Regions from separate parts of the Psychrobacillus sp. FSL K6-2365 genome, predicted to be linked through region 2. Evidence: riboswitches for the same ligand, from Rfam matches in the RefSeq annotation. Region 2 holds a riboswitch; each other region holds the start of a gene.
What was found. A riboswitch is a leader RNA that binds a small molecule or an ion and turns the genes downstream of it on or off. The one in region 2 is predicted to bind thiamine pyrophosphate.
Positions count from the first base shown of each region.

Region 1: linked by a shared signal. The riboswitch ahead of MKY29_RS01370 (YkoF family thiamine/hydroxymethylpyrimidine-binding protein) and the one ahead of thiT (energy-coupled thiamine transporter ThiT) in region 2 are both predicted to bind thiamine pyrophosphate.
Region 3: linked by a shared signal. The riboswitch ahead of tenA (thiaminase II) and the one ahead of thiT (energy-coupled thiamine transporter ThiT) in region 2 are both predicted to bind thiamine pyrophosphate.

Region 1 covers NZ_JBBOOO010000001.1:268,603-276,435, forward strand. Annotated here, with positions in the region: gene MKY29_RS01360 (ABC transporter ATP-binding protein) at 1-1,271, opposite strand, end outside; gene MKY29_RS01365 (ECF transporter S component) at 1,264-1,845, opposite strand; gene MKY29_RS01370 (YkoF family thiamine/hydroxymethylpyrimidine-binding protein) at 1,847-2,428, opposite strand; TPP riboswitch at 2,508-2,615, opposite strand; gene MKY29_RS01375 (2-hydroxyacid dehydrogenase) at 2,926-3,885, shown strand; gene MKY29_RS01380 (glycine betaine ABC transporter substrate-binding protein) at 4,328-5,323, shown strand; gene MKY29_RS01385 (ABC transporter permease) at 5,400-6,260, shown strand; gene MKY29_RS01390 (quaternary amine ABC transporter ATP-binding protein) at 6,257-7,468, shown strand; gene MKY29_RS01395 (bifunctional diguanylate cyclase/phosphodiesterase) at 7,706-7,833, shown strand, end outside.
Region 2 covers NZ_JBBOOO010000001.1:3,377,277-3,385,109, reverse strand. Annotated here, with positions in the region: gene MKY29_RS17060 (DUF4870 domain-containing protein) at 159-491, opposite strand; gene MKY29_RS17055 (M20 family metallopeptidase) at 543-1,607, opposite strand; TPP riboswitch at 1,714-1,805, shown strand; gene thiT (energy-coupled thiamine transporter ThiT) at 1,868-2,449, shown strand; gene map (type I methionyl aminopeptidase) at 2,497-3,246, shown strand; gene MKY29_RS17040 (tryptophan-rich sensory protein) at 3,437-4,165, opposite strand; gene MKY29_RS17035 (M3 family oligoendopeptidase) at 4,323-6,125, shown strand; gene MKY29_RS17030 (GNAT family N-acetyltransferase) at 6,132-6,677, shown strand; gene MKY29_RS17025 (beta-class carbonic anhydrase) at 6,777-7,346, opposite strand; gene mreBH (rod-share determining protein MreBH) at 7,789-7,833, opposite strand, start outside.
Region 3 covers NZ_JBBOOO010000001.1:4,263,308-4,271,140, reverse strand. Annotated here, with positions in the region: gene MKY29_RS21675 (malate:quinone oxidoreductase) at 1-635, shown strand, start outside; gene MKY29_RS21670 (isocitrate lyase/PEP mutase family protein) at 1,088-1,858, shown strand; gene MKY29_RS21665 (DUF1540 domain-containing protein) at 2,019-2,240, shown strand; TPP riboswitch at 2,467-2,569, shown strand; gene tenA (thiaminase II) at 2,657-3,340, shown strand; gene thiM (hydroxyethylthiazole kinase) at 3,343-4,101, shown strand; gene thiD (bifunctional hydroxymethylpyrimidine kinase/phosphomethylpyrimidine kinase) at 4,125-4,958, shown strand; gene thiE (thiamine phosphate synthase) at 4,891-5,589, shown strand; gene thiW (energy coupling factor transporter S component ThiW) at 5,591-6,079, shown strand; gene MKY29_RS21635 (ECF transporter S component) at 6,222-6,755, opposite strand; gene MKY29_RS21630 (hypothetical protein) at 7,110-7,833, shown strand, end outside.

The sequences.
Region 1 (7,833 bases), 3.1 Mb from region 2:
TTTCCAGTTAATTGGCCATCTTTCATCAATAAAACCGAGTCAGCTAAATAATGAGCAAACTCCATATCATGCGTAACGATCAAAAATGTGGTACCTTCACGCGCACGCTCATCGATTAAATGGAATAATTCGAACAAAGCTGCTGAGTCCTGGCCAGAAGTTGGTTCATCCATTAGAATAATTTCTCTACCATCACAAAGCATTGCTGCAATAGCCACTCGTCGCTTTTGTCCATGACTTACTGAAAATGGATGGGAATCCGCAATAGGTAACAGCTGCAATCTAGTCATCATTTCCATTGAACTTTTTCCACCACCAAAACTAACTTCATCTAACACATTTTGTGTGAGAAATAAAAACTCAGGAGATTGAGGGACATATCCTAAATTTAGAGGTACTACAGTCCCTGTAGTAGGAATTAGCTGACATAATGCTTTCAACAAAGTAGATTTTCCGCTACCATTTGGTCCGGCAAGTACTGTTACTTCTCCATGATTTAATGTGAAAGTAGTTTCTTTCAAAAAAGGCATTGCCTGTACTTTACTAACGACTAGCGAATTATTTTCTTGTGTACTGCTTGTTCGTTTTTCTAATTTAGAAGTTACTTTGCCATTATGCAAGGGAATTTTTCTTTCGAAAAAGTCCTCCCATAAATCCAATCGATGCTCAATAGCTATAATTGTCATCGGTCTTTTTTGTTGTAAATTATCTAACCACTCCACATACTTTTTGGCTGTGAAAGGGTCTAAATGGGAGAGTGGTTCATCTAGTAACAGAATTTCTGGCTCCATTATAAGTGCACATGCAGTGGCAATACGTTGCTTCTGACCACCAGAAAGTTTTTGTATGATTGCATAGCGAAACTCAGTTAAATCGGTTAGAGTCAGTACGTCAGAAATTCTTTTCTCCATTTCATCGCGTTTAGTATGCAAATTTTCAAGTGTAAAAGCAAGTTCTTCTTCAACTGTTTGCATGCAAAATTGTGCATCAGGGTCTTGAAAGACTGTCGCTATGCGATGGTTTATTTCCCCGGGAATAAAGGAAAGGCTCTCTTTCCCAAAAAGTTTTATTGAACCAGACAAAATACCATCGCAATTATCCGGATACAATCGATTGCATAAATACAGTAAAGTCGTTTTCCCACATCCACTTGGACCAGTGATGACTATACGTTCCCCTCGCAAAACAGTAAACGAAAGACCCTCCAGTATCCATTTTTCCTCGTCAGGATAACGAAAACTTACTTTCTCAAATTCGATAACTTCATGCACGAACTTCACCTTTTTTCGATCGAGAAATGGCATATCCACGAAGAGAACCAGTTGCTAGTAGACCATCTGCTACTGCTTTTCCACCGACACCGGCAAGCAAAGCACCACTTACTATACGAATTCCAAGCATTAATGCAACATAACTCGTGCTGAACACTGTAAATCCACCTAGAAAGTATCCATAAGCAAAACTAAAGATTGACGATCCAACACCAGCGAGCATCAGAACCCATAGATCAAAGCGTTTATATCGTGTAGCAGCGAAAACTGCTTCAGCACCTAGGCCTTGGATAACTCCCGAAAGTATTAAGCGGGGTCCTACAGCATTACCTAATAATACTTCAATCGCAGCTGCAATCGTCTCGGAAACGACTGCTGCACCAGGTTTGCGGATAATATACATACAAATAATTGATACTATAAACCAAATTCCAAAAATCCATTCATACGCAATTGGACCGATGAACCCAGCCCAAATATTGCCGACATGCAAGAACAATAGATAAACAATACCAAAGACAACCGCAAACAAGGACATTAGTACAATCTCTTTTAACTTCCATGATTTCAGCATATCAGCGACCTCCGTGAGAAGGGCTATTAAGACTCATAGAAACTGTCATGACCAGATGCTTATGTTTTTCTGAGCGTGCATTCGTGAATGCTTCTTCATAAAACGCAAACACATCGTGTATATCACCATGAATACCACTTGCATAGTGCATCGATTCATTGAATACACCTTGTTCTTTAGCACGATCTACTTCACGATAAATAACGTCCATGTAATTGGGATTATTCATCGGATATAGCGCAAATTGAGAGGAAACATATTGTTTTGTAATATCTGTGTTGGCGATTATATCGCCCTTATCTAGATAGGCATCTCCAGCAGAGTCACCTGGGCAACCAGCAGAGAAAGTGCCAGATAAAGCAACATGTACACCTGTTTTAGCTGCATGTAAAGTTAGAGCTTTTGCTACATTAAACACGTGCACTTGTTTCCCGCGAATGACTGTCGACACATCATCCGTATGCATCCACACATTCGACGTATCCGTCTCCTTCAAAGCTTCTTTAATTACCTTAATAAAATCATTGTTCATCGGATGTAACGAAAAACGAAATCCGATAATTGGGCTTAATCCACATTCCATTTGTAAAACCTCCTAAATTTTTTCATAAAAAAAGGCCACATCCGTGAAGATGCAGTCACTAATCCAATACAAAAATATTAGGAAAGTCACCGCACTTCCTCACGCAGGTATTATCCTGATCGAGTAATAAGGGATCGGAGCTAAAAAGCTCTCATCACAGCCAAAGTGGGCACCCCTAGTGCAGAAAACGGTATGTAGTTTTTTAAAAGACTAGAAAATATGTGCTGTTACGCATATCTATCTAGTTCAGCACCTAGCTCGCTTGAGACGCTTCGGAATTTCAGCAAAGGCATAAGGACGTCTTTACGTGAATTTCTATCCAGAGCCTGCTTCTGCGCAAAGCTTATCGCAAAAGAACATTGTTGAAGCTAACATAGGTGCTCGCACTTTTCTTATGTGCCCAAAGTATAACGTAGCTATTAAAAGATGTAAATATGTTTGCAAAATTTCGTACTTTCGTCCATGATTTGGTTAATACAACAAAGGGGGAAGAAGTTATGGACAAAATATACATTACACGTAAACTACCTGAAGAAATCGTCGAGCCTTTAAGGGCGAAATTTGATGTACATATGTGGCATAGCGAAAGTATTGCGATGACATATGAAGAAATAAAAATAAATGCTAAAGGTGCACATGCTTTATGGACGATGCTATCTGATAATATCGATCGTGCACTAATTGAAAGTCTGTCAAATTTAAAAGTAATTAGTAATTTTGCTGTTGGCTATAACAATATAGATGTGGAAGCTGCAAAAGAACAGGGTATTATCGTAACTAATACGCCGGGTGTATTAACAGAGACAACAGCAGACTTAACATTTGCTTTATTGTTAGCGACAGCTCGAAGAATAACAGAAGTAGAACAAGAAATTCGTTCAGGTAATTGGACGTCCTGGTCGCCAATGCAATATACAGGCATGGATATTTTCGGTGCAACGCTTGGTATTGTTGGGATGGGTCGTATAGGAGAAGCAGTTGCGAGGCGTGCGAAAGGCTTTGACATGAATGTGTTATATCATAATCGATCTAGAAAACTAGAAGCGGAAGAAATGTATGGTTTTACTTATGCTGAATTAGACGACTTACTAAAGCAATCTGATTTTGTTATACTTCTAACTCCACTTACTCCAGAAACAAAAGGACTTATAAGTGAACGTGAACTCAATCTTATGAAGAATACTGCAACAATTATTAATGTCGCACGAGGGGGCATTGTAGATGAACAAGCTCTATTTAACGCATTAACATCTAAAAAAATATGGGCTGCTGGACTTGATGTATTTGAACAAGAACCTGTGCCGTTAGATCATCCTTTGTTGACATTACCTAACGTAACTGTGTTGCCTCATATTGGCAGTGCTAGTATTCGAACTCGTCAAGCAATGATGCAATTGAACGCAAAAGATATAGAAGCAGTGTTAGAAAACAGAGAGCCTCAGAATAGAATTGTATAATACTTAAGCGGTGGTCCTAAAATTTAGTGACCACTTTTTTTATTAATTTATAAAACCAATTATCTCTCATTTATAGAAATTACATTTAATATCCCTTCCTAAAAGTAGAAAATTCAATAAATCCCAGATTGAATCATAATACCTACAAAAAATATCTTAAATTACATAATAAATACCATAACTCTATAACTAATAGTCTGTAAATATAATTCTTATTACTCGTAATTATTGAATAATATACGGTTTTTAACCATCTCTTATTTGCTTCACTTCATAAACTCTAGTAACATGGGAACTCATAAAATAGACGTACCAGAATTTTGGAAATTTGGGGGCATAGTTCTATAATAATATTCAAATGATTAAACTTGAGAAAAAAGGGTATGTATTGGAGGGTAGGACTATGTGTCTATTTTAATAAATAGAGAAAAGGGGAAAAATAATGAGGAAAATTATGTTGTTTATTTCTTTGTGTGCATTTTTAGTACTAGGTGCATGTAGTAGTGAATCTAGCAAAGACAGTATTGAAGTGATTAAATTTGCAGATGCAGGGTGGGATAGTATACGTGTTCACAATAGTATAGCCCAATTAATTGTCGAAGAAGGTTATGGCTATGAAACCGAGGTTACAAGTGGAACTACGGCAGCTACATTGCAATCACTTGAACAAGGGGACATCAATGTTTATATGGAGATATGGACAGATAATACAAAGGAGATTTATGAAAAAGCAATTGATAGTGGAAACATTGTGAAATTAGCAACTAATTTCAATGATAATACGCAAGGACTATATGTTCCAACTTACGTGATAAAAGGGGATAAAGAAAGAGGGATTGAAGCAGTTGCACCTGATTTGAAAACTGTCCAAGACCTAGAGAAATATCCAGATATTTTCCAAGACCCTGAAGACAACACCAAAGGTAGAATAATTGGTGCACCTTCTAGCTGGGCTGTAAGTGAACACTTGGAGACGAAACTTGAAACATATGGCCTTGACGCGAACTACAATTACTTAGCACCTGGATCTGACTCTGCAATAGTAGCAGATTTAGCGGGAGCATATAAAAAGGGTGAACCATGGGTAGGGTATTACTGGTCGCCGACATGGGTAACAGCTAGTTATGACTTAACATTACTTGAGGATACTCCTTATGATGCAGCAACTTGGGAAGAATCTAAAGGAACTGAATTTCCTCCGAATGATGTTGTAATCGCAGTACACAAAGATTTTCCAACGCAAGCAAAAGACGTAACTGATTTCTTAAGCAAATATGAAACTAGTAATGCTCTAACAGAAGAAGCATTAAAATATATGAATGAAAACGAAGTAGAAGCAGATGAAGCCGCACAGTGGTGGATGAATGAGCATGAAGATATTTGGACTACTTGGGTGTCTGAAGAAGTTGCAGAAAAAGTGAAAGCAGCTTTGAAATAATGGTTCATGATCATAGTAATTTAACCATAAAAAGTGAGGTGTATGCGACTGTTCTTTTTGATACAGTCCAAAATGTATGACAGAATTTCCTGAAGTAAGAATTCCAATTGGAGATGTAGTAGAAAATTTCATTGACTTTTTAGCGATGAATTTTGAAGCATTCTTTGATTTTATCTTTGTTATATCTTCTTCCATGATTAAGGGGCTAGAAGCAGGTCTTTTAGCAATCCCATGGTGGATTTTTATCATAATTATCTTTCTTTTAGGGTGGTGCTTTACAAATTTATATGGAGGACTTCTTTTTGGCCTCTTTATATTCCTAATAGGTACATTCGATTTGTGGCCCGAAACAATGACCACTATATCCATTGTGTTAATCTCAGTTATACTTTCTCTTGTAATTGGGATTCCACTAGGAGTTGGGACTGCATTTAGTAAAACAATGTCGACAATAATGAGACCTGTTTTGGATGCAATGCAAACAATGCCAAGCTTTGTCTATTTAATACCAGTAATATTCTTCTTCCCTCTAGGAAATGTTCCAGCGGTTATTGCTACTATTATTTATGCACTTCCACCAGTTATTCGATTGACTGAGCTAGGAATTCGTAATGTAGATAAAGAAGTAGTAGAATCTGCACAATCCTTTGGTTCTTCTACTTCCCAAATGTTAATGAAAGTACAATTGCCCCAAGCTTTGCCTACTATTATGGCTGGTGTAAACCAAACGACAATGATGGCACTATCGATGGCAGTTGTCGGATCCATGGTTGGTGCCCAAGGTCTTGGTGAACGTGTACTATACGCCATAAATCGAATTGATATTTCGCTAGGGTTTGAAGCAGGGATTAGTATTGTATTCCTAGCAATTATTATTGACCGAATTACAGGAGGAATTGCAAACCGCCTTCAGAAACATAGGAGGGATGCAGCATGACAGTAAAACTTAAGGTTGAAAATGTATCTAAAATCTTTGGACCAAGACCTAAAAAAGTCATCCCTATGATTGAAAAGGGTGTTCCAAAGGATGAAATTCTAGCAAAAACGGGGCACACTGTAGGTGTCTATAATGCCTCCATGGAAATTATGGAAGGTGAGACCTTTGTCATCATGGGACTCTCGGGAAGCGGAAAGTCAACGTTAATTCGTTGCCTAAATTTGTTGAACAAACCAACCTATGGAGCTATTTATGTCGATGGAGAAAATGTAGTCGGATATAATAAAAACCAATTAAAATATTTTCGTCAGAAAAAAATTGCCATGGTATTTCAACATTTTGGATTATTTAGCCATAGAACTGTATTGGAAAATATTGAATATGGCTTGGAAATACGAGGAATGTCAAAAACAGAACGTCGAGAAATTGCCCAAAAGCATTTAGAGACGGTTGGCCTAAAAGGATATGAAAATCAGTATCCTGATGAATTATCTGGTGGAATGCGCCAACGAGTAGGAATTGCAAGAGCACTCGCTAATGATCCGGATATTTTACTGATGGATGAGCCATTTAGTGCGTTGGATCCTTTAATTCGACGCGAAATGCAATTAGAGCTGCTTGATATTCAAAACAAATTACAAAAGACAATTATCTTCATTACACATGATGTAAATGAGGCATTTAAAATTGGTGACCGTGTAGCGGTGATGAAGGATGGAAAAGTAGAACAAATTGGCACACCGGAAGAAATTTTGGAAAAACCGGCTAGCAACTACATTTCGGAATTTATTCGGGATATTGATCGCTCTAAAATTCTTCAGGCAGAGCATATCATGTCCAAACCATATGGTTTAGTTTCCTTAAAGGATGGACTTAATGTAGCTATCCAAGTTATGCGAGAAAGTGGTATCTCAAGTGCTTTCGTTACAGATCGCAAACGCCAGCTGCAAGGAATTGTAACGGTTGACCAAGCAATTGATGGTCTGAAAGAGAAAAAAACATTACAAGAAGTTATGTCTACAGAAGTTAAAACCGTACTACCTGATGAATATGTTCAAGATATTATACCGTACGTATTAGACTCGAAATATCCAATCGTCGTTACGGATGAAGAACAAACCATTAAGGGAATCATACTGAGGGTTCATGTATTAGCAAGTCTCATTAGTGAGAGTAACAATGAACAAAACGATGCACAGAAACTTTAACTAGTTTCTGTGTTTTTTTTTTAAAATTTTAAATGTTAAAAGGCGGGAGCTACTTGCTAATACGAGGCCAGTCTTCTCGTTATTTAAGCATCGATGATCATGTTGCAAACTGTTTTTTAGTATCTTTATTCCTCTTAAATAGATATATTTGGTTATTATAAAAATGATAATTTTTTAAAATTTTGCTTAATTTATGACTAAGGAATAGATGTGATATAGTCTAAAGGATAGAGAGGGGTGGAGAATATATTCAATATTAATAACAATAGTCCTGTGAATAATTCATATATGGAGATAAATGGGGAATATTCCGGGTTAATAGTATTATTTTCAATAGTTATTGCAGTGGTGGCATCCTATACAGC
Region 2 (7,833 bases):
TTTTTTTTAGATTTTATGACTTTACGTATAATAGGATAAACAATTGGTGCCAATTTAATTGCTGTTTTGACTAGGTTTTTTACTTTCATCGGTATCGCTCCTTGGTTTTCGATATTAATAGTTATGTACCCTCAAACTCCAATACATAAACTCTCTCTTTATCGTAAAACTTTAATGCCTTGGACTATATTCCAAATCATTACTATTACATATACGAGCATGTAAATTGCGATAAGTATTAAAGGTCCGGCAGCCATCCATAGGGAAGGTTGTTCATTAAATCCCGATGCAACGGGGGTGAAGCTTGTAAAAACACTAATGAATAAAATTATTAACAATATTACAGGTATAATGTGGGAAATTAATGATTTTTTCGCATGATATTTTACATTAGAATCTTGTGATACAAAATAAACAATAATAGGCAATAAAAAAGGAGCAAACAATACACTAAAATAAGAAAGTGCTGATAAAATTTTAGGGTTATCCAGTCTATTCAACCTCCTTTCCTCAATTTTTAACGAAATACTCAGCTATATGTTTCATTTCTTAAATAAGGAAACTAAAATATTCTTGTAATTTTCCAGAGAGGAAATAGATACATATTCTTTTACACCATGCCAATCCCCTCCACTTGGTCCAAACTCAATTGCACCTGCTCCAGCTTCCGCGTAGAAGCGAGCATCGGCAGCTCCATGCTGCCCAAATAATACAGCAGGTTTTCCGATGAACTGTGAAGTAACATGTGCAATACGTTCGATAAAAGGATTAATGGCTTCAGTAGTTACTGCAGGAGCAGTCGCTTGAATCTTAAATTCACTTTTAGGGAATTTCTCTGCCAACTTTTTAATCTCTGAAGTAATACTCTGCATATTCTGTCCAGGAACAAAACGAAGATCATAGCTTATTATACATTCATCGGGAACAACGTTATAGCGATCACCTGCTTGTATTTTCGCCAAGTTTAAGGAAGGATAATCATAGAACTCATTGCTTGCAGTTAAAAAAGAGAGAGTGCGTAGTTGTTGGTCAAACAGAAAAGCTTGCTCAATTGCATTTTTTCCTTCCCATGGACGGCTACCATGACTAGGTTTACCTTTCAGTATTACATCAAACTGAATAATTCCTTTTGCCTGTAAACCAATTTGGAGGTGGGTAGGCTCGCCGCATATAACAAAGTCACCAGTATATCCTTGATCAACTAAAAACTTGGTAGTTTTACCGTCGGTTTCCTCATCCGTTACAATATGAAGCTGAATTTTTTTAGTAAGACTTTTAGATTCTTTAGAAAGCTCGTAAAAAGCTTGCATCATCGCAGCAACTCCTGCTTTCATATCAGCAGTTCCTCGACCATATAAAAGATCACCTTCTATAAATGGCTCGAATTGCTCTGGGTTACCTGGAACAACATCTACATGCCCATTCCAAATCATACATTCATCACCAATTCCTATTTCTGCCACTAGCATCAATTTTCCCTCATGCTGTAAGACAGTTGTATGAATTCCACGTTTTTCTAGCCAACTTTCACAGAATAATAAAGCATTATTTGCACTTTCGATTGTGTCACTTTTGATACGTACCAGATCTTTTAGTAATGTAATCATGTGAACATCTCCTTTTGCATATATTTATTTCATTAGTATAACAAATGAAACAAATAAGGTTGCATTAGGCATTTTATTCAGATACAATGAATTCGAACTAAATAATTCAAACCACAAGGGGCGCCACAATAGTGGCTGAGATAGTACCCTTTGAACCTGTAAGTTAGTGCTTGCGTAGGGATGTGGATGGAAACTGACAATCGCGCGATGTCTGGGTCTATCCCGGGGTCGTTTTTTTGTGGTCAAAAAAGGGGATTGTCATGAAAAATCAACGTGTATTAATATTAATGGAAATCGCTATTTTTGCGGCGTTAGGATATGTTTTAGATATGATTGGCTTTGGAATGCCACAGGGCGGCTCCGTAACATTCGTACTTGTACCTGTTATTTTAATGGCCTTTCGTCGTGGTATAGTTGCAGGTCTTGCTACTGGATTTTTAATAGGTGTGCTACAAGTGGTAACAGGGCGATTTTATGCAGCGCCATTATCATTTGAAATAGTTATTGCACAGGTTGCAATTGATTATTTCATCGCCTTTATGGTTGCAGGGTTCGCTGGGTTTTTAAGACCTGCATTTTTACAGGCATTTGAACAAAAAGATAAAGTGAAAATGATTACAGCGGTTGTCTTAGGAGCATTAATAGCTGCTTTTCTTCGTTATTTAGCACATGTGACTTCAGGTATTCTATTCTTTGGTGAATTTGCTGGCAATCAAAACGTCATTTTGTATTCATTAATCTATAATTCTACTTATATGATTCCTGTATTTTTAATTGCTGCTTTCATTTGTTCCATTTTATTTGTTAAAGCTCCGCGCCTTGCACTGCCGAATTCTCACTAAATATGATATGATTAGAGTACATTTAGTGAAGAAGGGATCTTGTTAAGATGATTGTACAAACTGACGAAGAGTTAGTGGCATTAAAAAAAATAGGGCGTATTGTTGCAGAAGTAAGAGATGTGATGAGGGCTGCAACTAAACCTGGTATTACAACGAAAGAACTGGATGAGATTGGCGGAAAGTTATTTACAGAGCATGGTGCGATTTCTGGACCAAAGGGTGAATATGATTTTCCAGGATATACTTGTATCTCCGTCAACGAAGAAGTTGCTCATGGTATCCCGGGTTCTCGCGTAATTCAAGAAGGCGATATTGTGAATATTGATGTGTCTGGATCTTGTGATGGATATTTTGCAGATACAGGTATTTCTTTTGTTGTTGGTGAGGGATATGAAGAGAAAGAAAAATTATGTGCAGTGGCAGAGAGTGCATTTGAACGGGCTATGTTGAAGGTGAAAGCAGGCTCTCGTTTAAACCAAATCGGAAAAGCGGTTGCTAGAGAAGCTAAAGATAATGGCTTGCATGTTATTATGAACCTAACTGGGCATGGTATTGGAAAATCGTTACATGAAGCTCCACAACATGTCTTGAATTATTATGATGCATGGGATCCTACGATATTAAAAGAAGGAATGGTTTTAGCGGTAGAGCCGTTTATTTCTGCAAAGGCAGAGCATATTGTAGAATCTGGTGATGGTTGGACATTTGTAACTCCCGATAAATCGTTAGTAGCACAGATTGAGCATACAATTGTTGTAACAAAAGGTGCTCCTATATTATTAACTAAATTAGACTAAAACAAAACGCCTTCGAAATTTACTTTTTCGAAGGCTTTTTTTAAATTAAGAATATGGATTAACATACTGCGGATTTCCGTGGGCGTTGAAGTTTTAGGAGAGTGGCGGATAGGCAATACGTCATAATATTAACAAAAAAAGGGATGCTTAGTTGTGATTCACAACTAAGCATCCCTAAAAAGTTTTAACTTTAAAGGGGTCTTGTGCTTTTCTTAAAGAATATAATCCCCACGATTAGGACGCAGCTTAGAAAAATGGATGCTGCGGTTAGGAGTAGTTCGCTAAAGTTGTGGTGAATTGCAACTCCAATGAAAGTCCAGATAAAAACAATTGGCATAAGACGGTCGAAATAATGATAACGAAAATGAAGAGCTATAGCTGTCGCAATGGTTAAGAAAATAACTCCCCAAAGTGATTTTGTCATACCAAATCCATCAAATTCATAAAACGTTAGGAGATAAGATAGGTTTGTGAAGAAACTGATAAATGTCCAACCTAAAAGGAAGGAAATTGGCAATCGATTTTTTCGACTTAAATCATCTAAAGGATAGGTTAGATACAATTTAAACAAGCAGCTTAGTAAGACTGTGAGAAAACCAAAAGTGTATCCAAACAGTTCGTAATGCCAGCTTAATATACATAAAATATATATCACAGAGGCTATTCCGTATAATAGAATACGCTTCGTAGGTATAGGACGAGAAGATTTATAATCCTTCATAATATTCCAAATCCACCAAGCTAATAATATAAAAATAACAATCCATATGTAAAACACATAATTTGCTGGAGTAAAAAATACGGGAAGTCTGTTGAATATTTCGCCACTAGTTTGACCATTTATGGGTAGTAAAATAGATAATAGTTTAACAATTACAGTAGATATAAAAAATAACATTAAAAGGATTATTTTAAACATTCAGCTGCCTCCTTCTATTTAATAAGTATACCTTTGATATATAGCAACAACAAATTAGAATTATGAATGTTATGTGACGAAAATCAAACAATCTGTATTAGAAAAACATGATATACTAGAATTCTAAAATAATTGTCAATATAGGAGGAATATTTAGATGATTGAACAAACTTATCCGGTTGTCTGGGATCTCGATCGCTTTTTTGAAGGGGGAAGTAACTCACCATCTCTAAGAAGCCATCTGGATAAAGTAAAAGAAAAGCTAAGCAGCTTTGAAACTATACTAAAAGACTTTGATTCACCAACATCTATTGCCGATGTCTCAAATATCGAGAAAATGGTTAATGAGCTAAAAGATATAGCTACTAATTTATCAGAGGGTGGAGCAGTAATTGGGTGTTTTTTAGCACAGGATACAACGGATAAGCAGGCAGCATTGTTACAGGGCGAGGTAGGGTCGCTATACGCTAAGTTCTCTTCTCAAATGCTAACCATTCAACAAGTGCTAAGTAAAACGAAGGAAACTGTGTGGGAGGAACTGCTTCAAACGACTGAACTCTCTCCTTTTGCATTTGTGTTAAATGAATGGAGAGATGAAGCAAAGCGAATGCTCTCTGAAAAAGAGGAAGACATGATTACGACACTTGGAGTGGATGGCTATCATTCATGGGGTCAACTTTATGATTTACTAGTCGGTGATATTCGCATTAAACTTACTATAGACGGTGAACAAAAAGAAATGTCGGTTGGTCAAGCAAATAATCTTAGTTCCCACGAGGATGCAATGATTCGTAAAGAGTCATTTGAAGCGTTAGAAGCTGCTTGGACAGATAAAGAGGAGTTCTTTGCGAAAACACTAAATCATATTGCAGGCTTCCGTCTTGCAATTTACGAAAAAAGAGGATGGGATTCAGTTTTAGAGGAGCCTCTTCATATTAATCGCATGAAAGAAGAAACACTAAATGCAATGTGGGGTGCTATCTCGAAAAATAAAGCTCCATTCGTAGAATACTTAAATAAAAAATCGGCAATGCTAGGCGAAAAACAAATGCATTGGTATGACTTAGATGCACCAGTTAGTACTTCTACAGAGAAAATGGATTATCAACAAGGTGCGGAGTTTATATTAAAGCATTTTAAAGAATTTGGACCGAAATTAGAATCATTTTCAAGAAATGCATTTGAAAAGGGTTGGATAGAGGCAGAGGACCGTCCAAACAAACGTCCGGGAGGATTTTGTACAGGAATGCCTGTATCAGAGGAATCACGTATTTTCATGACGTATAGTGGATCAATGTCCAATGTCTCTACATTAGCTCATGAATTAGGTCACGCCTTCCATTCATACGCTTTAAGACCAGTACACTGGATGAATCGTCAATATGCAATGGGTGTTGCTGAAACTGCCTCTACATTTGCCGAAATGATTGTAGCGGATGCTGCAGTAAAAGAAGCAAAAACAGATGATGAAAAAATTGCTTTACTGGAAGATAAAATTCAACGTAGTGTAGCATTTTTTATGAATATCCATGCTAGGTTCTTATTTGAAACTAGATTTTATGAGGAACGTAAAAATGGAATTGTTTCTGCTGCACGACTAAATGAATTAATGGAGTTAGCCCAACAAGAAGCATATGGTGATGCATTGGATACAATACATCCGCACTTTTGGGCATCAAAGTTGCATTTTTATATTACGGAAGTACCTTTTTACAACTTCCCTTACACATTTGGTTACCTATTCTCTTTAAGCATTTATGCAAAAGCTATAAGCGAAGGCGCAAACTTTGAGGAAAAATATATTGCTTTATTGCAGGACACAGCAGTAATGTCAGTAGAAGATTTAGCGATGAAACATTTAAATGAAGACATTACACAGGAAGCATTTTGGCTAAAAGGTATTGATCTGTGTATTCAAGATGTGAGTGAGTTTATCCAATTAACTAACGCAAAAGGGTGAAGGTGTTTGATTTATCTAGAAGGAGATACATGCTATTTACGAACATTAAATACGAAAGATGCACCAGCCCTAGCAGATCTTACTTATCGTAATAAGATGTATTGGTCCGTTTATGAACCCCTGCATCGGGATGATTATTACACAACTTCTGTTCAACGGGAGAAGATTCGTGAATCTCTCACGTTATCGAAGGAAAAAAGAGAATATAGCTTCGGTATTTTCGAACCTCAAACAGAAAGAATGATTGGTAGTGTATCACTATACAGTATTAAGAGAATGCCATTTTCAAGTGGGCTTATTGGATATTCCATGGATGAGCTTTATATTGGAAAAGGGATTGCTTCTGAAGCAGTTCACCTAGTAAAAATCTTTGGATTTGAGCACGTCCAATTAAATCGTATCGAAGCATATGTATCTCCGCATAATAACGGCTCTATTAAAGTTTTAGAAAAAAACGGTTTCATGCAAGAGGGACTTCTACGAAAACTGCTTTATATCAATGGTAAATGGCAAGATCATTATATATATGCATCCTTAACTGAAGAGCATTGAAAGGGCAAGAGTATACTTGAGAAATTTAAAAACGTCTTATTCATGAACAATGAATAAGACGTTTTTTATACTATTCATGTCGATTTCCCGGGAAATAATTTATTTTTTGTCGACATTACCGTCTGTCAATAAATCTAATCGACCAGTTTCAGGGTCAATAATTAGTCCGTGAACTGGAATTTCAGGAAGCATAAGTGGATGATTTCGAATCATTTCTACACTATGTAATACACTGCTTTCTACGTTAGAAAAACCTTCTAACCATTTTTCTAAGTTCACACCGGAATTATTTAGGATATCTAATACACGTGGATCTACTCCTCGAGTAATCATTTTATCCATAATTTTATCGGTTTGTATAGCACTCATACCACAGTCATGATGACCAATTACATAGATTTCATCGGCTTGTAACTCATAAACAGCTACGATAAGGCTCCGCATAATTCCACCAAATGGATGGTTAATGATTGCTCCAGCACTTTTAACTATTTTTACATCACCATTTTTAAAATTCATGGATTTTGGGAGCATTTCTGTTAACCTAGTATCCATGCAAGTTAAGATAACAATACGTTTATTTGGAAACTTGGTAGTTAAAAAAGGTTCATATAGTTTGTTTTCCACGAAGTGATCATTGTATTTTAAAATCTCATGTAAGCTTGGCATAGTATTCCTCCTTTAGGTTGTAATTATATTTTATAGGAAATGAAAGATAATTGCTTTACTTAATACTTGAACCTGACTAAAATTAGACTTTTGCTGAGAAGGACTTTCGACAAGAGCTCATAGTGACTACCTTGGAGAGGCATAGGGAGCATAGAACAGCTTGCATTCTAAATATAAAGAGCTATTACACCTTCCTAAACATTTACCTGCTTGGCACAAGAAGTTACTTGCTGAGGTTGATCTTTTATTAGTATTTGTGATTAAATACTACTTACTTGCGGAACTTTTATGGAGTTTATAATAATTAGAATGCAACATAATCTATAAGTATGTAAAAAGCAAGGGAGTTGTTCGCCATAGTGGACAACTCTCTTGCTTTTATAGTAGAGATAACTTTATTCGAAAGAGAAATAAACCAAATTTCAATGAATAAAGTTCCACTTTATTTTGCTAGTTTTTGTTTTCGGTCTGATACAAAGAAGGATTT
Region 3 (7,833 bases), 890 kb from region 2:
AAGCTAAGGTTGGTGCTCCACCAATGTCTGTACCACACTTAGATACTCGATTTATCGACAATAAAAAGTCGTTGCTATTCGGACCATTTGCTGGTTTCTCGCCAAAATTTTTAAAAACGGGTTCCATGTTTGATTTGGTAACTTCCGTAAAACCGGACAATGTTGTAACTATGTTGGCGGCAGGTGCCAAAGAGATGTCATTGACAAAATACTTAATCCAGCAAGTTATGTTATCGAAAGAAAAGCGTATTGAAGAGCTTCGAGAGTTTATACCGAATGCTAAACTGGAGGATTGGGATACAGTAGTAGCAGGCCAACGTGTACAAGTCATCAAAGATACAGAAGCCGGTGGTAAAGGAACTCTTCAATTTGGTACAGAGATTGTTACTGCCGCTGACGGTTCAATCGCAGCATTACTAGGTGCCTCTCCAGGTGCTTCTACAGCTGTTCATGCCATGCTTGAAATTCTTGGTAGATGCTTCCCACAACATATGCAAGAATGGGAGCCAAAAATTAAAGAGATGATTCCATCTTACGGAGTGTCATTAATGGACAACCCCGAGCTTTTGGACGAAATTCATACTTCAACCGCAGAAGCCCTTGGTCTAAGCAAAAAAGAGCAGGTCTATAGTTAATTCTTTAGATGTAGCATCAATGCTTATTTAGGAATTTTAGTAACATTTTTAACTAATGACAATGTTTCTATAATGAAGAGATTTAACAGGCTAAATTAAAAATAGAGAATTAAAGAATTGAGTAATAATGAATAGTATTAGAAATACAACATAGACCCTTTAATCTGTCCATAGATAGATTAAAGGGTCTTTTTTTATTTATATAGAAATTGTATGCCTTTTACTCATTTTCTTTCTATCTTAGAACATGGTCGAAGGTCCACAGAATTTAGTTATAGTCAGTAGTTCAGAAAGGTCCATGATTCTACGAACTTAGTCATTTCCCTAACAAAACGCTTTCTTGTAAAAGCTTCTCTTTTTTGATCGCTAGGACCATAAGGGCAAGAATGAGGTCGAAGTGGTTGTAAATAACTTGTTAATATAAGGTACAACAATAGTTAGGAGGAGCAAATATGACTAAAATACAAGAATTTAATGACCTTCATACATCCGAAGAATTACTATTCTTAGGAAATGCTTGGGACTTATTATCGGCCTTAACACTCGAGAAAGTAGGGTTCAAAGCTATAGGAACGACGAGTTGGGGGATTGCTAATTCCCTTGGTTATATTGATGGTGAATTAATTGATTTTGATAGACATTTATCAATCATAAAAACTATTGCTGAGAATGTGAATATACCCGTTTCCGCGGATATTGAGGCAGGCTATAGTGAAAACGTGGAGATTGTTATTAATAACGTTTTGAAAACCGCAGATATTGGAGTTGTAGGTATCAATATTGAGGATTCACTAAAAAAGCAGAAAGGGTTAAGAGGAATATCTAAACACTGCAACCTATTAGAAAAAATAAGAATAGCTTTAGATACAAATGGTTTTAAAAACTTTTATATCAATGCTAGAACTGACACTTATTTTCAGAGGGAAAATCCTCTGTTGGAAACAATTGATCGAGCAAAATCCTATGTAGAAAGTGGAGCTAGTGGAATTTTTGTTCCCGGAATGAAATTAGAAGAAGATATAAGAGAAGTTGCATTGAAAATAAAAGCTCCACTTAATGTATTATCTTTACCGGGACTAACGAATTGTAACAAGCTTAAAGAGTTAGGAGTTAAACGATTTAGCTTTGGAAATGCATTATCCGATAAATATATTACTTTTTTAGAAAAGAATACAGAACAATTAATAGAATGTAAAGATACTGCGCATTTATATATTGACTAAACTGCGTAATGGGGTAAAAGTTGATAAAAGTTAAGAGTGAGGAACCAAAATTTGCAGAAAGAAAACATCTTATATAAATTAATAACGTTGAATTGGACAAGATAATCTATGAGGAGTTCATTTTTATACTTCTCAATAAATCTCAATGAGGAGGACAGTTATGCCAAATGTAGAAGTGAAATGTACTGTATCAAATTGTATTTTCCATGCAAAAGGAAATGTTTGTGGAGCAGAAAAAATCGAAATAGATATGGATTACCATGCAAAACACAATAATACAGAGTTTGCTTCTGAATTTGATTACCGCACTATTTCTGAGGAAGCAGGTCATTCTGCAGATACGTGCTGTAAAACATTCAAACCTGAAGAAGGCCGAAAGTAGTGTTATATAATTTAATAATACTAAAATGGGTGCGAACCAATTAGGTTAGAGATAGGCAATGCTGGTCTACACATTGAGGGTGAGGGACTAAAGAGAAATTTCTTTAGCCCCTCTTTAGATTATCGGAAAAGGTGTACTCTACAAATTTGGTAAACTCGTAAAAATTTTCTGGAATTTTTGAATAATTTTTTCTTTTATGCTATAGTGATTTTGACAAAAGAATATCGCTATCCACTAGGGGAGCCGTTTAACGGCTGAGACAAGCAGAGCTTGGACCCTTTGAACCTGATCTGGATCATACCAGCGGAGGGAAGTGGGCGAACGTATGCTTATTTTTATTTTCTTCTGCTTACTAATCGCCGCTTTCCTTTTCTGGAAAGCGGTGTTTTTATTTGCCAAAAAGGAGATGGAGAAAAATGACATTTTGCAAAGAAGTAAGGAATGAGTGCAATGATTTATGGGAAGCGAGTTTCCACCATCCGTTTGTGAAAGGGATAGAGAAAGGAACATTGCCACTTGATGTGTTCAAGTATTACGTCATGCAAGACGCCTATTATTTAACACATTTTGCAAAAGTTCAGGCAATCGGGGCGGTAAAAGCTACGGATTTGGAGACAACGAAAAGATTTGCATACCATTCCGAACAAACCTGCGCCGCAGAAATGGCTTTGCATGAATCGTTTATGGAATTGCTTAATGTAAAGGAAACGGACTGGGCTACGTTTGAGCCGTCTCCAACTGCATATTCATATGTTTCTCATATGTACCGATCAGCAGAAGGAGATCTTGCAGATGTGTTAGCTACAATTCTCCCATGCTACTGGCTTTATTATGAAATAGGTGAACGATTGAAAGAAGCAACTCCAAAACATCCCATTTATCAAAAATGGATTGCAACATATGGATCAGAATGGTTCAAGGAGCTTGTTAATGAACAGATTACCCGAATGGATCACCTCGCAGTGAATTTACCTGAAAAACGGCGACAGGAATTGAAAGATCGATTTCGCAGGAGCAGCTATTATGAATGGAATTTCTGGGAACAAGCATGGACGATGGAAACTTGGTCAGTAAATGTCTCGAGTAAGGCGGAGGTGTAACTATGCTTGCATCATTACGTACAAAACGGCCTATAGTCCATTGTATTACTAATCACGTCGTTTCAAATTTCCAAGCAAACGGGCTATTAGCACTCGGAGCTTCTCCAATTATGGGAGAAGCATACGAAGAGGTAGAGGAACTTGCCATGTTAGCTGATGCCTTGTCGCTTAATATAGGGACTTTAAATAAACTTACTTTAAGCAGTATGCTCTTAGCAGGGAAAACTGCAAACAGTAAGGGCATTCCAATCGTTTTGGATCCTGTGGGAGCAGGTGCAACCCCCTTCCGATTATCGGCTATCCGTCAGTTGATAGAAGATGTTAACATTACCGTCCTTCGTTGCAATGCCGGGGAACTGGCAGCAATTGCCGGTGTTGAATGGCAGGCAAAAGGCGTTGATGCTGGAGAGGGAAATGTAGATGTCGTCGAACTTGCAAAGCAGATGGCACGGAAATATAAGTTGATCGTTGCGGTAACTGGTGAAATTGATGTTGTAACTGACGGTGAAGACGTGGAGGAGATTCCTTATGGTACACCACTTATGTCGTTTGTGACTGGAATGGGATGTCTTTTAAGTGGCGTGGTGGCAGCGTTTTTGGCAACATCGCCAAGTCAACCTATGGTTGCTACTGTAGAGGCACTACGCTTTTATGCAATGTGCGGAGAAAAAGTAGCTCCACATTCACAAGCGCCGGGCAGCTTCCAGATTGCTTTTCTGGATGGATTGGCATCAAAGCCACAAGGAAATTATGATAATTGAATCCGTTTAGGAGAGGTTGCGATATGGGAAATATCAAACAAGTTTTGACTATTGCAGGATCTGATTCTGGAGGCGGAGCTGGAATTCAAGCAGATATCAAAACATTCCAGGAGCTTGGGGTTTATTCAACTTCAGTTATTACAGCAGTGACAGCTCAGAATACACTTGGCCTCACTGGTATTTATCCGATGGATAGAACCGCAGTAGAAAATCAGCTGAAGGCTATAGGCACAGATTTTCAGATTTCCGCATTAAAAACAGGAATGCTATTCAATGCGGACATTATTGAAGAAGCAGCCCGGGGAATAAAGAAGTACGGATGGCAGAACGTCATCGTCGATCCGGTCATGATTGCAAAAGGGGGAGCTTCTCTTTTACAGCAGGAAGCGGTAGATGCGTTGATGAATTGTTTGCTGCGGCTAGCCACAGTTGTAACGCCAAATATTCCAGAAGCTGAAGTCTTAAGTGGCTTGGAAATCCATGATTCTGTTTCCAGGTTAAGAGCGGCAAAGTGGATCTTAGCGACAGGAGCCGAGGCAGTGGTGATAAAAGGTGGACATGGTACAGACATAAACTTTACAGAGGATTTTTATCTGCACCGGAATGGCGACACTTTAACAATGCGCTCACCACGGATTCATACTAACCATACGCATGGAACTGGTTGCACTTTCTCAGCCGCATTGACAGCAGAATTGGCTAAAGGAAATCCGTTGCAGAAATCCTTATATACAGCAAAACAGTTTATACAGGCGGCTATTTCCCATCCTCTAAATATCGGTGCTGGACATGGACCTACGAATCATGCAGCATATCATAAATTCGGCACTAAGGAGGAGGTGCAGCTTGTTCAGTAAACCTGCTATTTATTTTATTATGGGCACTGCCAACGTCAAAGGAAAAGAGCCACTTGTGCTTCTTGAACAAGCACTTCTTGGAGGAATCAGTCTTTTCCAGTTGAGGGAAAAAGGGCCCTTTGCGTTAAAAGGAGATGCATTGAGAAGATTTGCTTTGGAATGCAAGAAGCTCTGTAATACTCATCGGGTGCCTTTCATCGTAAACGATGACGTCGAGCTAGCATGCATGATTGGAGCTGACGGGGTCCATGTTGGGCAGGAGGATCTTGACTGCGCGTCGGTCCGTTCTCGTATTGGAGAAGGGAAAATCATTGGTGTTTCGGTCCATTCTATGGAGGAAGCGAAAATCGCAGTTAAAGAGGGAGCTGATTACCTGGGAGTAGGTCCAGTTTACGAAACCCAATCGAAACATGATGCCCAGGCACCAGCTGGAGTTAATAGAATCATGGAGATTTCTCAGCTGTTCTCAGAAATCCCCGTTGTAGGTATTGGTGGGATTACACCAGATAACGCAAGAGCTGTTTGGAAAGCAGGAGCAGCGGGTGTTGCGGTGATTTCAGCTTTGGCAGAGGCTAAAGATATAGCGATGCAAATAAACAAATTCAAGGCTTCAAGCGAAAGGAGAAGGTAGTATGAAGTCCAAGCAGCTTGTACTTATGGCGATGTTTGTCGCCATAGCAGTTGCCGGTTCCGCTTTCGTGTACCTTCCCACTGGAATAGCACGCGCCTATCCAGTTCAGCATGCTATCAATGTTATGGCAGCGGTGCTTTTCGGCCCAGTGCCAGCGGTAATAATTGCTTTTCTGACTGGTGCTGTACGAGTACTAACAGGAACAGGGTCGCTATTAGCATTTCCTGGTGGGATGATCGGGGCATTTTTGGCAGGAATTCTTTACATTCATTCAGGAAGACTATGGCTTGCAGCCGCTGGAGAAATTATTGGTACCGGAATCATAGCGTCAGTAGTGGCGGTACCATATGCACGGATACTAATGGGAACAGAAGCGGCTTTCTTTTTCTTTATGCCGGCATTTCTGGTGTCGAGTATTAGCGGCTCCTTGCTAGGTGTCCTTTTAATGTATAAATTAAGGAAAATTAAAACGAATAATGTTCTGTATTAAAGCATTTCTTATTCATTATCAAGAACGTTCATTAGCATAGCCAATACAAAAAGGAAAATGCCTATAAAATGCATTTTCCTTTTTCGTGTAATTTAATAATCATAACAAGTAACTATTTGTGCTATTGCCCTGCTTTTATAAATTATTTAAAATATGGAATTTTTTTCAGTACTACACAAATGGGAATGGCTACACAGAGTCCTACAACATTTTGTACGATGTTTCCAGGGATAGAGGCTGCTGGTAATATCCAACTACTAAATAGAACCGCTTCGCAAATGTAATAACCACCTAACATAAAAGGAATCGAAATAATCGTTGCGAATAAATTGAGTGCGAAACTACTTCCGTTGCGCCCGTTCGACCAAGCAATTTTCCCCACTATATATCCTTGTAGGCCGCGAGTTAAAATAGTGAAAGGTGCCCATAATGTCCAACCAGATACTAAGTCAAATAACCCCATCCCAACTGCACCAGCAATAGCACCTTTTTTAGGACCAAATAAAATAGAAGAGATAAAGAGTACTGCTGTCCCGAGGTGAACTAAACCACCATTTGCCGTGATAGGTAATTTAATGTTTAACAAGATCGTAGCAACGAAGACTAGTGCTATTAACATAGACGTAATAATTAAATCGAAAGTACGTGCCTGGGAATAACTTGTTGTTTTTTGCATAGTTTAAACCTTCCTTTTCAAATCATTTATAAGAGTTAATGATTACATTAGCAAGGAATTGATGTTTTTAAAAGTATCAATTTAACGAAAATTGTAGTGGTCAGTTTGTGGGGGAATCCCGAGAATAATACGCTTTTCTATACGTTTGGGAATAATAGGGGGTTATATTTATTATTGACATTACATAATAGGAGGACTTTTAAAGATCTTATCGAATTAGAATTAAGAGGTATCTCCAAGTTAACAACTTCAGATGTCTAAATTATTATAATAATTAAAAAATTCTAATAGTAGTGGAAAGTGAGATTCTAGATACATGATACAATTTAATAATCCAACACCTGTAAAAAGGGAGTGAAAAATATTATTAGTAAAGCAGCTCCTTATATATTTTTAATTGGTCTTTTCTGTATTGTGTTGGATGGACTTTGGATTGTGGAGAGATATGATTCAAAGGTTGCCTACCCATTAGAGGCATTTATCTATCTGATCTTTGGAATATGTTTGACCTCTATATCTATATTGTTTTTCAATAAAAATCTTAATAAGGAAGAGGTAAAGGAGAGTTCTGGGAAAGAAAAAGATAACCGTATATATATTCGAAAAGTATGGGAGAAAAGGGAGAAACTTGGAAACAGGTTAATCGTTGTGCTCCTAATCATTTTAATAATTATTTATATTGTTAATCCTGTAGTAGCCTTTCGGTTACTGCAACCAATATTATTCTGCGTAATTATTTTAAGTGCTTTTCTATACATCATGTACCATTATGATGGTGAAATGGCAGATGAAGGGAATCTTAAACCAAAAAGTGATAAAATCCGAGGGCTTATGAATTTAATAGATTATAGAACCCATTTCTTTAGTCTGTCCTTGGCGCTGTTTATAATGATTATATTCTCTTATTTATTATCGCAGGAGTTTGGATATACTTTAGCCTTTGAAGTAAGCGGTAATCCTCGGTATGTTATGACTTTACAATCTGGTGTATTTTGCTTATCGGGAATTATCTTTTATTGTGCGTTCCTCTATATCATTCATCACAGCGATTTCTTCGGAATTCGTCAGGCAAACCAGA